DNA from 3 places in the Desemzia sp. FAM 23989 genome. Region 1 is predicted to be linked to each of the others. Evidence: riboswitches for the same ligand, from Rfam matches in the RefSeq annotation. Region 1 holds a riboswitch; each other region holds the start of a gene.
The links. A riboswitch is a leader RNA that binds a small molecule or an ion and turns the genes downstream of it on or off. The one in region 1 is predicted to bind thiamine pyrophosphate.

Region 1 (5,086 bases):
GACAGGCCTAATGTACAAGGCATGTTAAGTTTAACCGCTTTTTTGATTCTAAGCAGCAGAGTTGAAAAAATTCAGGTCTCAACAACTCTATGATCAAAGAGCATGAAATTAATCCAATAGGAATTGGGAGTGATGTAGATGTCAAAGGCTATATACATTATTCCTTTAATTCTGATTTAGGAAGCAAACACTTGTGAAAGAACTAGATTTGTATAAAAATGGCTTTCCAGAATCGCGGTAATTAAATTAATTGCTATAATTAAGCTTAGATATCTAAAGAATCCACCGTTTTTCTTCATTTCTTTGGTATAATGATTAAGATGATTTTTTATGAGAAGAGTAAGGTAAATAGAGTCAACTCGTAAAAGAAAAAGTATGCCGAAAAGAATACATAGGCTTACAGCAGAAAAGCCTGTGTATTTCTTTTTGTGTATTGCAGTAAATAGTTACACGGGGTGGTTTGTTGTAAGAGAGTAAGGAAAAGTATTTGTTATTAAGAAAATTATTTAGTTAAAAAAAGAAAAGAGGACATAGAATTGAACGAAAAAATATACGATAAGAACAGCATCAAAAAAATCAAAGGGTTAATGATTGGTCTTTTAGTCATTATCTTATTGGTAGGTGGATTTTTAGTGTTTTTTGAAAAAATCGAAAATGGTTATGTAGGGGTTCGTTATTCAATGAACGGCGGAGTGAGAGATCAAACGCTAAGCCAAGGGGTTAAATTTGTCGGATTGGATAAAGTAACTCAGTATCCTATTCGCTTACAGACGGTTAAAGCAGAGAAGTTGAATTTGGCTACGGAAGATGGAAAAGCTACCCATGTATCGATTACATATGCTTACAAAGTCGATTCGAAAAAAGTTTCCGATGTGTTTAAAGAATTTGGGAGCATCAGCGTAGAAGATATTGAAGCTAACTGGTTGAAGGCACAATTGCTGAAATCATCGCGTAGTGTCGTTGCTAGATATAGCTTGTTGGATGTAACGGGATCAAAATCAACAGAAGTTCAGCAATCGATTTTAGAAGATTTCACTAAAGCAGTTGAACCTAAAGGATTCTTGGTAGAAGACGTTGCTTTTGGAGTTCCAGATGTTGATGCGGAAACGCAAAAATCCATTGATGAGATCATCAAAGCGGGTCAAGAAAAAGAAAAAGCTCTCTTGGAAGCCGATACAGCCAAAACAAAAGCAGACAGTTTAGCTTACCAAAAAGTAAAAGCAGCAGAAGCAGAGGCGGAAGCCAATAAAAAATTATCTGAATCCATTTCTGAAGAATTGATCAAGTTAAAAGAAGTAGAAGCACGTTTAGAACATGGTTGGGTTGAAGTACAAACGGGTCAGGCAATTGTTGATACTAACGAGTAGGTGATAAAAATGATTTTCTTCTTAGGTAAACTTATTTTTGCAGCGATAGTGGTCATTTTAATAGGAAACTTATTGTCTTTGCTGTTTAAAAAAGATCCTAAACAGGAAGATGATGATTTGAATTTTTAAGGACTTGTTGCAAAAAGGGAAAAGGGATTCTTGTTTCACAACACAAGCTCTCTTTTTTTCCTTTCTTTTTTCTGCCACAGCTTTTATTACTTTATATTTCTTATCTTCATTCATCGTTAGTATTATCCTTTTCATGATTTTATTTTATCATTTTGGGACATTTTATGCTTCGACCTACTTAGGACATTATCACGTTCGAACGATAAATTCTAAAATAATAAAAATGTTTAGCTTGCCATCGATTTTCTTTTCAAGTATACTGAATTAACAAAATTAAATAGTTATTTAATCCGGAGAGCCTTTTAAAGGAGGCTGAGAGTGCTAGAAGCAGATTCGTGAACCTGATCAACTTTATTGTTGCGTAGGAAGATTATAATTTTTACTATACTCTTTTTCTGGATTATTAACTGGAAAAGGAGTTTTTATTTTGTCAAAAAAAGAATATGTCTCATACGGCAGTTGCGCAGTAGGTGTTCCTGGTTCAAAAGAAGGAATTGCGGGAATTAGATTCAACTTAGCCCCGATGTCTGATAACTTTGTCGACATTATCCTCTCTTCACTTGAAAATGTAGACACTTCTATGGTGTGGAGTGAAACTGATCCCACTTCAACGGTTTACCGTGGTAGAGAATCGGCTGTATTTGACGGCGTTCGAGCGGTATTTTCTCAAGCATATCATGATGATGTACATATGAGTCTTCATATGACTATCTCGAAAGGTTGCCCGGGAGATCACGATGCAGACTACACACTTGATTATGATGATAGACGTATCAATGACCGCAACAGCCGCAAAAGATCCTTCCCAGTTGTTGGTAAATTTTCGCTGTATCCAATGGGCACTGATAACTATATGTCACTTATTGAAGAAGTGGTTAACAATGGGATTGACCGAGGTGTTTATGCTGGAAGTGGCCATTACACGACTTACTTAAAAGGTGAAGTACATGATGTCTTTGATTATTTAGAATATGTCGCAGAAAGAACAGGCAAAGATGTTAGCCATTATATTATAGAAGCCTCTTTACTCTGTAACTTACCTGAGGGGGAATCATTATGAATAAAGAGCCATTGAAATTAAGAGACTTTATTTTTATGGGATTAATCTCTGTCGCATTTGGAATTGTTTATTTAATTGCATTGTATTTAGGAGCTGCTCTAACAACTGCTCTCACTCCAGCAGGTATTGGTATTTTAGGATATGAACCTTTTTACGGGATATGGTTTATGGCACCTGTTGTTGCTCTTTACGTTCTTAGACGGCCAAGCGTGGGTATTATTACTGAAATATTTGCTGCTGTTATAGAAGTTGTTTTGGGAAATGTTTTTGGTCCCATTGTTATAGTCAGTGCCTTTATTCAAGGTTTAGGTGTTGAATTGCCTTATATGTTTACGAAATACCGTCGCTATAATATGAGAAATTCAATGGTAGGTGCCGTTTTGGCTACCATTTTCAGTTTTATCTGGACTGCATTCAGAAACGATTATGCTTCACTTGAAATTTCTATCGTTATCGCTATCTTTGTTATTCGTTTAGTAAGTTCACTTATTTTTACTGGGTTTATTGCGCATAAAATTTGTATTGCTTTGGACAATACGGGGCTATTGAAATCTTATGGTGTCAGTCATGAAAAAGGGAAATAATCATGGACTTGTTGTTGAGCAATTAGAATTCAATCTAGAAGATAGCGTACACTTTTTGGATATAAGTTTTTCAATCAATCCTGGAGAAATTGTGCTTCTAGCGGGTGCAAGCGGATCAGGAAAAAGTACACTAGCAGGTGTTCTAACAGGATATTATCCTGAAAGTGGCGGCACATTAAAATCCGGCACAATTTCTGTTTCTGGACAAGACCTATTATCTATGGACAATCAGGAATCTATGAGGTATATATCTGCATCATTTCAGAATGCCCGACTAGCATTTGCTATGGAAAATCTCTATCAAGAATTAATTTTTTGCTTAGAGAACAAAGGTTTTGATCCTTCATTAATGGATGAAATGGTTAAAGAACACGCAAAGAAAACAGGTGTTACCGAATTGCTTGAACGTTCTTTTGATGCCATGTCTGGTGGAGAATTACAGCGATCAAACTTTTCATGTTTGGAAATCATTGATCCACTCGTCTATATATTAGATGAACCATTTTCTAACTTGGATGATCAAAAAGCAAACGAACTTCAAGAAACAATTTTAGAACTAAAAAAACAAAATAAAATCATTCTAGTCATCGATCACCGTCTTGATAGGTGGCAATTCGTTGACCGAATGATGGTATTAAGTCGAGTGGGGCAACTTCTAGAGACAAATATCTCACTTAATCCACTTTCTACTAACGATCAACTCCTACTTGAACAAGAAGGGTTATTATCAGAACTAGAAAAACCTCTGCAACGAGCAGAAGTATCAAATAACTTGGAGCCTATTTTTCAAATCGAAAATATAACGATTAAACTAGGAGAATATAAAACAAAGTGGCTGAAAAAAATGTGGCATCCTTACCGCATTTTAGTAAAAAACTGCAACATGAAGATTTATCCAGGAGAATTAATTGCATTACAAGGAAAAAGTGGATCCGGTAAATCAACTATTTTTCAGACGATTCTGGGGGAATATCCTTTTGACGGGACTATGCATATGAAAGATTTAAAGTTTGATTCTAAGAATAGGAAAGATTGGCTTTCTCAAATTGGAGTTGTTTTTCAAGATCCTTCTCTTCAATTTTTAACAACTTCATGTTTTGACGAATTGAATATTGGAGTGCAAGCTGTTTATCCTGAAAAGACTGAAGAAGAAACTACAAAATTAATCACTAATCTCTTGAAGCGACATAACTTAGAAGATCAAGCTTCTACTTCACCATGGCTTTTAAGTCAGGGTCAACAACGCCGATTAGCAGTACTTTGTATGTTAATTAAAGGACAGAGACTGCTACTAGTTGATGAACCAACCTACGGTCAAGATAAACAAAATGCACTCGAAATTATGAATAATTTAAATGAACTCAGGCAAAATGGAACGTCCATCATCTTCACCAGTCACGATCATGACTTAGTAAAGCACTATGCTGACCGTGGTTATTTACTAGAAAACCAAGAGTTAATTGAGGTGTCCTATGATTGATTGCATTAACCCATTTATAAAACTAATCACTGTTTTAGTCACCAGTTTACTCTTAATGTTCTCACCAGACTGGCGCCTCAATACTTTTATAATTGTGATTGTTCTCTTACTTCTATTTACTAGTAAAAGAGTTCAATTAAGGCAAGCATTAAAAATCATTCTTCCAGCTCTTTTCTTATCATTTGCTTTCTTCATTACAGGATGGCAGTTTAGTCATACTGGCGGTACTGACATTAGTCTATCCGCGCAGTCAACACGTTTTGTTGTGGAAGATGCTACATTTTTAAATGGGCTACGATTAGGGACACGTATCTTTTCTTTCGCAGTACTTGGTTTATTAACAGCATTGACTATCTATCCAAATGAGTTAATTGCTAGTATGGTTCAGCAAGGAAAGTTATCGAACAGTCTATCTTATGGTGTTTTGGCATCTGTTTATCTAATCCCTTCAATGAGGGAAAATTAT
Region 2 (5,086 bases), on a different contig from region 1:
AATCCAACAAGTATTGGACGCAGCACATCGTTCCAATCGTAAAATCTTTATTACCGGAAAACATTTGGAAGAGATTGTCGACAAAGCATTAAAATTAGACAAATTGCAATTGCCAAGCGATGAATTGATCGTTTCTGTAAAAGAGATTGAAAAATACGAAGACCAAGAAATCGTTGTACTTGAAACAGGAAGCACCGGCGAACCGATCCAAACCTTACAACGTATGGCAAAAGGCAAGCATCCGCAAGTGAATATCAAAGAAGGCGATCTAGTTTATATCGTGACTAGCCCTTCAAATGAAATGGAAGTTACAGTAGCCACTACTGAAAATATGGTTTACCGTGCTGGTGGAGAAGTAAAACAAATCACCGATAATCTGAAAGCTTCTGGACATGCTACACCGAACGATCTGAAGTTGATGATCAACTTGATCCAACCGAAGTACTTCATTCCTGTAACTGGAGAGTACCGTATGTTGGCAGCTCATGCTGACTTAGCTCATGAAGTAGGGATCTCATATAAAAATATCATTATTCCTGGCAAAGGGGATATCATGGAATATTCTCACAACCGCTTGACGATGTCTGGCCAAGTAGAATCTGGGAATACTATGGTAGACGGTATTGGAATCGGGGATATCGGAAATATTGTCTTGCGTGACCGTAAGCTATTGTCTCAAGATGGGATTCTGATCGCTGTGGTGACAATTAATCGTAAAACAAAAGAAATTACGTCTGGTCCACAAGTCATGACTCGTGGTTTTGTATACGTCAAAGAAAATACGCAATTGATTGAACAAAGCAGCGAAATGGTCCAAAAAGTCGTTGAAGAGAACTTACAGCAAAATGAATTTGAATGGGGAGCTTTGAAGCAAGACATCAGAGACTCATTAAGCAAATTCTTGTTCGATAAGACACGCAGAAGACCGGTTATCTTACCGATCATTATGGAAGTCAGCAATTCAAAACGCAGAAGATAAATTAAGGCATAGGCTAGGACATTTGTCCTAGCCTTATTTAAAACCCTTAATGGGTCGTTCAAAAAGTTTAGAGAGGACAAAATATGAAAACAGACCTTCAAAAAGAGATTTTAAAGCAGACAGAACAGTTTGTCTTTCAGTTATTGAAGAAAGACGCTTCCGGACATGATTGGTGGCATATTCATCGTGTACGTAATCTAGCCTTGCAAATGGCAGCTGAAGAACCCGGGGAAGTAGATGCTTTTATTTGTGAGATGGCTGCATTGCTGCATGATGTCCCAGATGAAAAATTAAATGAGACACCTGAAGCAGGAGAAAAAAAATTAACCGATTGGTTGAATCAGCTATCTTTAACCCACGCCGAAAAAGAGTCTCTTTTATTTATTGTGCTGAACTTGTCCTATAAAGGTGGAACCAATAAAATAGAGATGACTTCTATAGAGGGAAAACTCGTGCAAGATGCAGATCGGTTAGATGCCATTGGAGCAATCGGTATTGCCAGAACAATGGCTTATTCGGGTTCCCGTGGTCGGTTGATTCATGATCCTTCTAAAATGCCGAGAGAAGGGGTATCTTACGAAGAGTATCGATCTGGAGAAGATACAGCGATCATGCATTTTTATGAAAAATTATTAAAGTTGAAAGACACGATGAATACTCAAACAGGAAGATCTTTTGCTGAAAACAGACACCAGTTTATGGAACAGTTTTTGCAAGAATTTTATTTGGAGTGGGATGGGTTGAAGTAATCAGAGTATTGCAAATCAGAGAAATTAAGAACGTTTCAAGAGACATTTATTAGTCCTGTCTGTTATTCTTATACTGAAAAAGAATAATGAAAAAGGCAAGGTGAAGGGCTATGGAAAAGATAATTCTAAGAGAAGCGGTTATAGAAGATGCTCCAAAATTAGAAAATTATGCCATTGATTCAAATTCTTATATTGTTAAGCCAATGGATGCTTTAACCGAGAGTATGCATGAAACTGAAAAACACCCGATTTTGATTTTAAAGGGGCAGGAATTGATTGGTTTTTTTATCCTTCAACTTGGAGTAGGGGTGTCCACTTTTACAGACAATCCAAAAGCAATTCTATTTAGAGCACATTCGATTGATTTGAATTATCAAGGAGAAGGATATGCTAAAAAGTCTTTAGAACTGCTGCCCGACTATGTGCGCTATCATTATCCCATGATCAACGAAATTGTGTTGTCTGTCTCTATAGACAATATCAGCAGTCAAATGCTGTATATTCAATCAGGTTTTTCAAATACTCAACAACGGATCAACATAGGGGACAGTATAGAATTTGTATTAGCTAAAAAGTTAGACTAATCAAATCGTTTCAACCCGGAGAGCAGTATTGACAAGGGTTGAAATATTCGGTATAGTGAATAGGTAAAAACTGAATGAACGTCCATCACAAAGGGGTGCTTTTTTAAGCTGAGATTGAATCGATGATTCTGACCCTTCGAACCTGTTCGTTAGCACGAGCGTAGGAATTGTGACAGAGCACAAAAGTATGTAGTCTAATTACTCAAGTGATCTCCTCCTTTGTTGTTTGGCATTGTTCAAATTATAAAGGAGGTTTTTTTATGCGCAACAAAAAGTTTGGTGTGTGGATAGAAGGGACGATTATAGCTGCTTTAGCCATTGTATTATCGCTTATCCCAACAAATATCGGTCCGTCTTTTACAGTTTCATTAGGGATGGTGCCTCTCACGCTTTATGCGTTTAGGAGAGGTTTTGTTCCAGCAGTTTATGCTGGTTTTTTATGGGGGATCTTGCATTTTGTAATTGGTAATGCCTATATTCTAAGTCCTTTACAAGGATTTATTGAATATTTTATTGCCTTTGCCTTTGCAGGTTTCGGAGGATTATTTGCTGCTAAAATCCATTCGCTCAGTCAAACCGATCAGACGGTTAAATTGAATCTGTATATTGTTCTGGGAACATTTTCCGGTACGATGGCACGGTTCTTCTGGCATTTTGTAGCAGGTTATTATTTCTGGGGCAGCTACGCACCAGAAGGGATGAGTGCTTTATTGTATTCTTTCGTGACACAGATTTTGAGTGGAGTAATCACAGCGGTCGTAGTCAGCATCTTACTGATAGCGATCAAAAAAACAGCCCCACAATTATTTTCATCCGCAACACTTTAATACAAGATCAAAGGACGGGATATTACTATCTCGTCTTTTTTTGAAGCTAAAAAGGGTTGTCGGTCAAAATTATGATTGACTTTTTTTTCGACTAGTACATACTAAATAAGTAATGTTATCCTTTTTAGGAGACTGCATCAACCAACCCATAAGGAAGTGAAGCACATATGACAAAAAATAAAAGTGAAAGAAAGAAATCCCAGTGGAGTACCGTGATTCTTGTAATGGGAGGTTCAGCAATTGTCGGTTTAACAATTGGCTTTGTTGCAGGAGTATTTTTGGAAACTGATGCAATTGAATTAAATTTAAGTCTGTTGTTTATTGGGTTCATAGCTTTTTTTATCAGTTATTTGATACATATTTTACTTCATGAAATGGGTCATTTGGTATTTGGGTTGATGACCGGCTATGCTTATGTTTCTTTCCGAATAGGTTCCTTGACATTTGTCAAAGAAGAAGGAAGTATCCAACAAAAACGAATGAACTTACCTGGTACAGGAGGGCAATGTTTGATGTCCCCTCCTGCATATAACGAGGGTGATTTTCCATTTGTGTTATATAATTTAGGCGGAGTTTTAGTGAATGCAGTGCTTTCTATCGCACTATTTGGGCTAATCTTTAACGGTGTATTTTTTTCACCTGTCTTGACGATAATTTGGAGTGCTTTTGCATTGGCAGGTTTGTTTACAGCAGCAACCAATGGAATTCCGATGAAAATGGGAGGCATACCAAATGATGGCTACAATTTGTATTTGTTGTTAAAAAATCAGAAAAATAAATACGCTTTTTACACCCAACTCAAAATAAATGCTTTGATGACACAAGGAAAACGAGTGAAAGATATTCCGCTAACAACTCTTCAATTAGAAGGAGAAAAAGACTATTCCAATCCTTTAAAAGTCGCCATGTATTTATTGGAATATAACTGGTATATAGATCAGTTGAAATTTGAAGAAGCGAGACTATGCTTAACAGCTTTTGATCCGTATATAGAAGAAATGTCAGTGTTATATAAGAATGAATTAACTTGTGAACGCTTGTTTTTAGAGTTGATTCAAGATGCTGACCCGTTCATAGTGAAGAAATTTTATACCAATGAATTACAGAAATACATTAAAATGACGACTTATTTGCCGAATAAGAAACGGTTAATGATGGCTTATGAAGCTTTCCATCAACGAAATTACTCTAAAGCTATAGAATATTATAATGAATTGCAGAAAACCGCAACTATGTACCCTGTAAAAGGCGAATCAGCTATGGAACGGATGCTGGGAGAGTGGATAAAAGAAAAAATGTCCTTTCTTACTATGGCTGATGAGAAAAAAAGAGTATGATAGCTAAGGTGATGACACGACAAGTCGATATCTATGTGTTCAATGAGTAGTGTTTTTATTTGAAGAATAAGAATGTTGGAAAGAGATGTGAGCTTTAATGAACTACGTTTTTTATTTTATTTCATTGTTATTAACGGTCAATACTGTATTTGCAGCTGTTACAGTGTTTCGAGAAAAGAGAGATATTGCAGCTACTTGGGCGTGGTTGCTGGTATTAAACTTTTTGCCGGGTATAGGATTTATCATTTATTTTTTTATTGGCAAAAAGATCTCCAGAGAAAAGATTTTTGATATACAAGCTCAAGAAAGTATCGGTATGCCAGAGTTGGTGGAAGCTCAGAAACAAATGCTGATCGAAGAAGAAAAATTGTTGTCTAGCCAACAGTCCACTGAGGATTCGAAAGAAATTACCAGTTTGTTTTTGGAAAGCAGCGAATCCATGTTAACAAAAGGAAATGTCGTAGAAATGTTTACAGACGGCAAAGAAAAATTTAAATCGCTGATTCGCGATATTTACAAAGCAGAAAATCATATTCATATGATTTATTACATATTTCATAATGATCAGATAGGAAATATGGTGTTGAAAGCTTTAGAAGATAGAGCAGCA
Region 3 (5,086 bases), on a different contig from region 1:
ACGATACAGCGAAAGACTATTTACCTTCCACACACCATATGCACCATATGGCTAAACCAAGTATGAAGACCAAAGCCAAACTTGCTAAAGGGGTTACTAAGGCGATGCCTGCCAAGGTAAAACATATGGAAGTGGCTAAAATGATTGCTCTGCCTTTAGCAGGTGCACTAGTTGCCTTGTTATTTGCGCCTAAGTCTGGGAAAGAATTACGTTCGGATATTAAGGATAAATTTACCGACGTTAAAGATACTGGAATGGAAAAAGGGCAAGAATGGAAAGAAGTAGGAGTAGAAAAAGCACAGGAATGGAAAGAGGTCGGCGAAGAGAAAGCTCAGGACTTAAAAGAAAAATATTCTGACGAAATGGAAGCTCCGCATGGAAACGTTCATGGGACATCAGCAGAACCTAATGAAGATCAAACGATTCCTGCAGATAAGTTGGATGAAACTCTCAACGATTTAGATTATGATTCTGAAAAAGATCTATTAGATGAGAACCAATAAAAATAAACAAAAAGATGGAGTCAAGAAAAATTCTTGACTCCATCTTTTTGTTTATTTTACTTTAATCACGATTTTTCCTCTTGTATGACCTGTTTCACTTTGTTCATGTGCTTTACGTACCCCTTCTTCTGTAAAAGGGTAAGTTTGACTGACTATGGCTTTGATTTTTCCACTGGTAAGTAAATCAGCTAAGGTTTGCAGGCGTTCGCTTGTGGGGGTCATACTGAAAATAATTCCTATCATCCCTAATTTTTTTAATGTAGTTTCATCCGGTTCTTGTACTAAGGAAACTAAGCGCCCGCCTTTTTTTAGAACAGTGAAACTTTTTTCTTGAGTTTTGCCTCCTAAAGGGTCTAGTACGAGATCGACATCACTGACTGCTTTTTCAAAATCCTCTTTGTTGTAATCAATGAAATAGTCCACGCCTAGAGAAGTAAGGAATGCTTTGTTTTTCTCACTGGCTGTCGAAATAACGTAAGCTTTGTAATGTTTAGCAATTTGTATAGCCAATGAGCCTACTCCGCCAGCCCCTGCGTGAATCAAGACTTTTTCATTATCCCTTAATTGTCCTTTATCTATTAAAGCTTCCCAAGCGGTTTGTCCAGCTAATGGAATTGCAGCTGCTTCCACAAAAGAGAGTTTATCAGGGATTTTAATCGTTACTTCGGCGCGAGATCGGGCATATTCAGCGTAAGTTTTGGATGCATTAGCAAATACACGATCACCTGGCTTTACATTCGTGACATTTGTACCAATTTCACTTACGATACCAGCGACATCACCACCAAGCACCATAGGAAGTTTGCCGCCCATTTTACCGGAACGTCTTTTGCAATCAACGGGGTTAATGGAGAAAGCATGAACTTCAATTAATACCTGATCATCTTTGATAGAAGGCTTCTCCATTTCCATCTCTCTTAATTGATCAGCTGACCCAAATTCTTTAATCGCGATAGTTTTCATAAAAAGGTACTCCTCTCTCTGATTGGTTCTCTAGTTATGATTACTTTAACACTGCTATCTTAAGACCACAAATAATGAGGCTTTTATACTTTAAAAGAGAACGATAAGCGGTGTATTAAAGACAGTAAAGTGATTGATTAAATTTATTATCTATAGTAAACTTATAAGTAATTAAATGTTTTGCAGGGGGACATAATCGTGTTGAGAAGGTTAAAACCTGACCCTTTGAACCTGTTAGTTAACACTAACGTAGGGAGCACAATCGTACATATGTATTCTAACGACTATATTCGTACTGAGCTCTCCAATTTTATTTGGGGAGCTTTTTCTTTTGTAAAACGCTTAATTGCGGGGGGACACAGTCGTGTTGAGAAGGTAAAACCTGACCCTTTGAACCTGTTAGTTCATACTGACGTAGGGAGCAAATAGTGAGTTTCTTATACACTTTTTTGGCTTCTGCATATTTGTAGAGCCTTTTTTTGTGCTCACGTTCTATAAAGGAGGATTGAGATCAGCCTATTTGAATAAGCTAGAGAAACCAAGGAAAGGGTGTAATAAATGTTATCAAGAGTCAAACAAACAGCTCCTTTAGTCCATTGTATCACTAATTATGTGGTGGCAAATTTTATGGCTAATGGATTACTTGCTATCGGAGCTTCTCCTATTATGGCGGATGAAGTGAATGAGGTTGCTGATGTCGTGACAGCTGCTCAAGGAGTATTGATCAATATCGGTACCGTAAATGACCGCACTATCCAAACGATGTTGGTAGCTGGAAAAAAAGCAAATGAGTTAGGAGTTCCTGTTGTACTGGATCCTGTAGGAATCGGTATTTCAAGCTATCGAAAACAAGTGGTGCAACAACTTTTAAAAAGAATGCAGGTTGATTTGATCCGCTGCAATGCAGGAGAACTAGCCGCAATTGCAGGTAAAGAATGGCATCAAAAAGGAGTGGACAGCGGCATAGGGGCGATGCCTGTTTCCAAAGTAGCGCGAGAAATTGCCTTGAAGTATCGCTGTCAAGTCATCGTCACAGGAGAAACCGATTATTTAACGGATGGTCAAGAAGAGCGATACGTGTCTGGAGGCAACGAAATTGCTACACGTATTACAGGTATGGGGTGTTTATTAAGCGCTGTTTGTACAGCTTCGCTTGCGAGTGGAAAAGAAGCCTCATTCAATCAATTAGCTACCACTCTACAAGCGTATAAACAAGCTGCTGAACAGAGTGGAAATGAAGTGGGGACATTCGCTGTACAATTTATGAATGCTCTGCAAAAGATAGCGGAGGCAGGACAATGATTGCATTAACGATTGCAGGATCAGATTCAGGCGGGGGAGCTGGGATTCAAGCAGATCTAAAAACATTTCAAGAGTTAGGGGTATTTGGGACCACAGCCATTACAGCATTAACAGATCAAAATACACTGGGTGTACATGATATTTATGAAGTACCGCCATATTTTGTGCAACAACAGATCCAAACTGTACTAGATGATTTTTCAGTAAAAGCTATCAAAACGGGGATGTTGTTTTCAGTTGAAATAATTGATGGGGTAGCTGAAATCCTAAAAAAACAAAATATACCGCTTATCGTTGATCCGGTGATGATTGCAAAAGGCGGAGCAAAGCTATTGCAAGAATCAGCAGCAAAAACTTTAATAGAAAAGCTGTTTCCCTATACCACCATTTGCACCCCAAACATCCCAGAAGCAGAAGTGCTGACAGGTATTCGTATTAAAAATACGAAAGATATAGAAAAAGCAGCACAACAACTGTTGCGAATGGGTATTCAATGTGTTGTCATCAAAGGTGGACATTTAGAAGAAGAACAGGCAATTGATAGAGTATACACTTGCGAGCAGTCTTTTCAATTGACCACCAATCGTGTGAAAACAAAAGATACACATGGGACAGGCTGTACATTTTCTGCTGCTTTAACAGCCAATATAGCGAAAGGACTATCCATGCAAGAAGCGATCGTTGAAGCGAAAAAATTTATTCAACTAGCTGTTTCTACACCGCTTTATATTGGTCACGGTCATGGGCCGACGAACCACTTTGCTTACAAATGCAACCAAGGAATATGTGAGGTAGAAGTAAATGGATAGAAGTATTTTAACTATTTATTTTGTCATGGGTACAGTGAATTGCAAAAAAGACCCATTGAAAACACTCGAAGAAGCTTTGCAGGCAGGGATAACCTGTTTTCAGTTACGCGAGAAAGGAAAAGGAGCGTTGACTGGTTCAGCCTATGTAGATTTTGCCAAAGCATGTCAAAGATTGTGTGCAATGTACCAAGTACCTTTTATTGTCAATGACGATGTTGAGCTTGCTATACAATTAAATGCTGATGGTATACACGTGGGACAAGATGATTTAGCCTTGACAGCCTTTCGGAAGAGAGTAAAAGGAAACCTTGTAGGTGTTTCAGTCCATAATGTTGAAGAAATGGAACAGGCTATAGTTAATGGAGCAGATTACGTTGGAATTGGCCCAATCTATCCAACACAGTCTAAAAAAGATGCTGCCTCCCCAGTAGGATTGAACTGCATACGTACGATACGAAAACAGTTTGGTACTTTTCCAATAGTAGGTATTGGTGGTATCACGGAAGAAAATGCAGCTGGAATTCGTGCTTCGGGAGCAGATGGGGTGTCCGTCATATCTGCTATCTGTGGCAGTGAAGACCTAAAACAGACAGTAGAAAAGTTGCAAAAAAGCAGCTGATGCAAAAATATTTTTCTTGTGCAGTAGGATTAAAAGGATGAACAAACTGGAAGCAGTAAATAAGAAATGCTAAAATGACATTGATTGAAGAAAGGGGGAAGAACAATGGAGTTTGAAAAAGGGGATAATCGCTTTTATAAAAATGACGAAAGTGGAAAAATGATTGCAGAAATTACCTATATACCTTCCGGTGAAGATAAAGTACTGGTTGATCATACATTTGTTGACCCAAGTTTAAGAGGGCAAGGCGTTGCTGAACAATTAGTAGATCGTACAGTCCAAGAAATGGAAACAGAAGGTAAAAAAATGGTTGCTGTGTGTCCGTATGTAGTAAGTTTATTTGAACGGAAATCTGATAAATATCAAGATATTATAGCGAAATAAAGATGAGCTAGGCTCTAAAATCGATCTTTTTAGTAATAGTCTAAAACGAGATCGATTTTAGAGTTTTTGTGTTAAACATTCAAAAAACAAAGCAGTAATGAATAACTATTAAAAAAAAATTAAAAAAGATGCAAAAAAGGCTTTATTCTCTTTACATTATAGAAAATATTTTATATAATTCATTTTGTGCTTATCACTCAAATGCTTATCAGGCCCGTTGGTCAAGCGGTTAAGACACTGCCCTTTCACGGCGGTAACACGGGTTCGAATCCCGTACGGGTCATCCTAACCAAGTTTAATAATTATACCGTTCGCCGGCTTAGCTCAGTTGGTAGAGCATCGCACTCGTAACGCGGAGGTCACAGGTTCAAATCCTGCAGCCGGCATAACACGAAAAAAGACAGGTCTATCAAAAGTTTTAAACTTTTGATAGACCTGTCTTTTTTTTATTTGATTCTGATTAAATAATCTAAATCCAGTTCAAATGAATAGAAGATACTTGCGTT

Region 2: it holds a riboswitch for thiamine pyrophosphate, as region 1 does, so the genes downstream of both, thiT (energy-coupled thiamine transporter ThiT) here and ACEN36_RS10635 (YkoF family thiamine/hydroxymethylpyrimidine-binding protein) in region 1, are expected to answer to the same signal.
Region 3: it holds a riboswitch for thiamine pyrophosphate, as region 1 does, so the genes downstream of both, thiM (hydroxyethylthiazole kinase) here and ACEN36_RS10635 (YkoF family thiamine/hydroxymethylpyrimidine-binding protein) in region 1, are expected to answer to the same signal.

The regions. Positions count from the first base shown of each region.
Region 1 covers NZ_JBGQQT010000020.1:29,403-34,488, reverse strand. Annotated here, with positions in the region: gene ACEN36_RS10655 (LysR substrate-binding domain-containing protein) at 1-1, shown strand, start outside; gene ACEN36_RS10650 (SPFH domain-containing protein) at 588-1,367, shown strand; gene ACEN36_RS10645 (hypothetical protein) at 1,437-1,610, opposite strand; TPP riboswitch at 1,778-1,881, shown strand; gene ACEN36_RS10640 (hypothetical protein) at 1,848-2,042, opposite strand; gene ACEN36_RS10635 (YkoF family thiamine/hydroxymethylpyrimidine-binding protein) at 2,020-2,556, shown strand; gene ACEN36_RS10630 (ECF transporter S component) at 2,553-3,140, shown strand; gene ACEN36_RS10625 (ABC transporter ATP-binding protein) at 3,124-4,620, shown strand; gene ACEN36_RS10620 (energy-coupling factor transporter transmembrane component T family protein) at 4,613-5,086, shown strand, end outside.
Region 2 covers NZ_JBGQQT010000001.1:282,835-287,920, forward strand. Annotated here, with positions in the region: gene ACEN36_RS01280 (ribonuclease J) at 1-979, shown strand, start outside; gene ACEN36_RS01285 (HD domain-containing protein) at 1,063-1,728, shown strand; gene ACEN36_RS01290 (GNAT family N-acetyltransferase) at 1,839-2,312, shown strand; TPP riboswitch at 2,394-2,496, shown strand; gene thiT (energy-coupled thiamine transporter ThiT) at 2,573-3,139, shown strand; gene ACEN36_RS01300 (hypothetical protein) at 3,307-4,476, shown strand; gene cls (cardiolipin synthase) at 4,574-5,086, shown strand, end outside.
Region 3 covers NZ_JBGQQT010000002.1:1,091-6,176, forward strand. Annotated here, with positions in the region: gene ACEN36_RS01545 (YtxH domain-containing protein) at 1-503, shown strand, start outside; gene ACEN36_RS01550 (NADP-dependent oxidoreductase) at 555-1,466, opposite strand; TPP riboswitch at 1,641-1,739, shown strand; TPP riboswitch at 1,807-1,904, shown strand; gene thiM (hydroxyethylthiazole kinase) at 2,025-2,768, shown strand; gene thiD (bifunctional hydroxymethylpyrimidine kinase/phosphomethylpyrimidine kinase) at 2,765-3,577, shown strand; gene thiE (thiamine phosphate synthase) at 3,570-4,196, shown strand; gene ACEN36_RS01570 (GNAT family N-acetyltransferase) at 4,302-4,580, shown strand; tRNA gene ACEN36_RS01575 (tRNA-Glu) at 4,792-4,863, shown strand; tRNA gene ACEN36_RS01580 (tRNA-Thr) at 4,894-4,966, shown strand.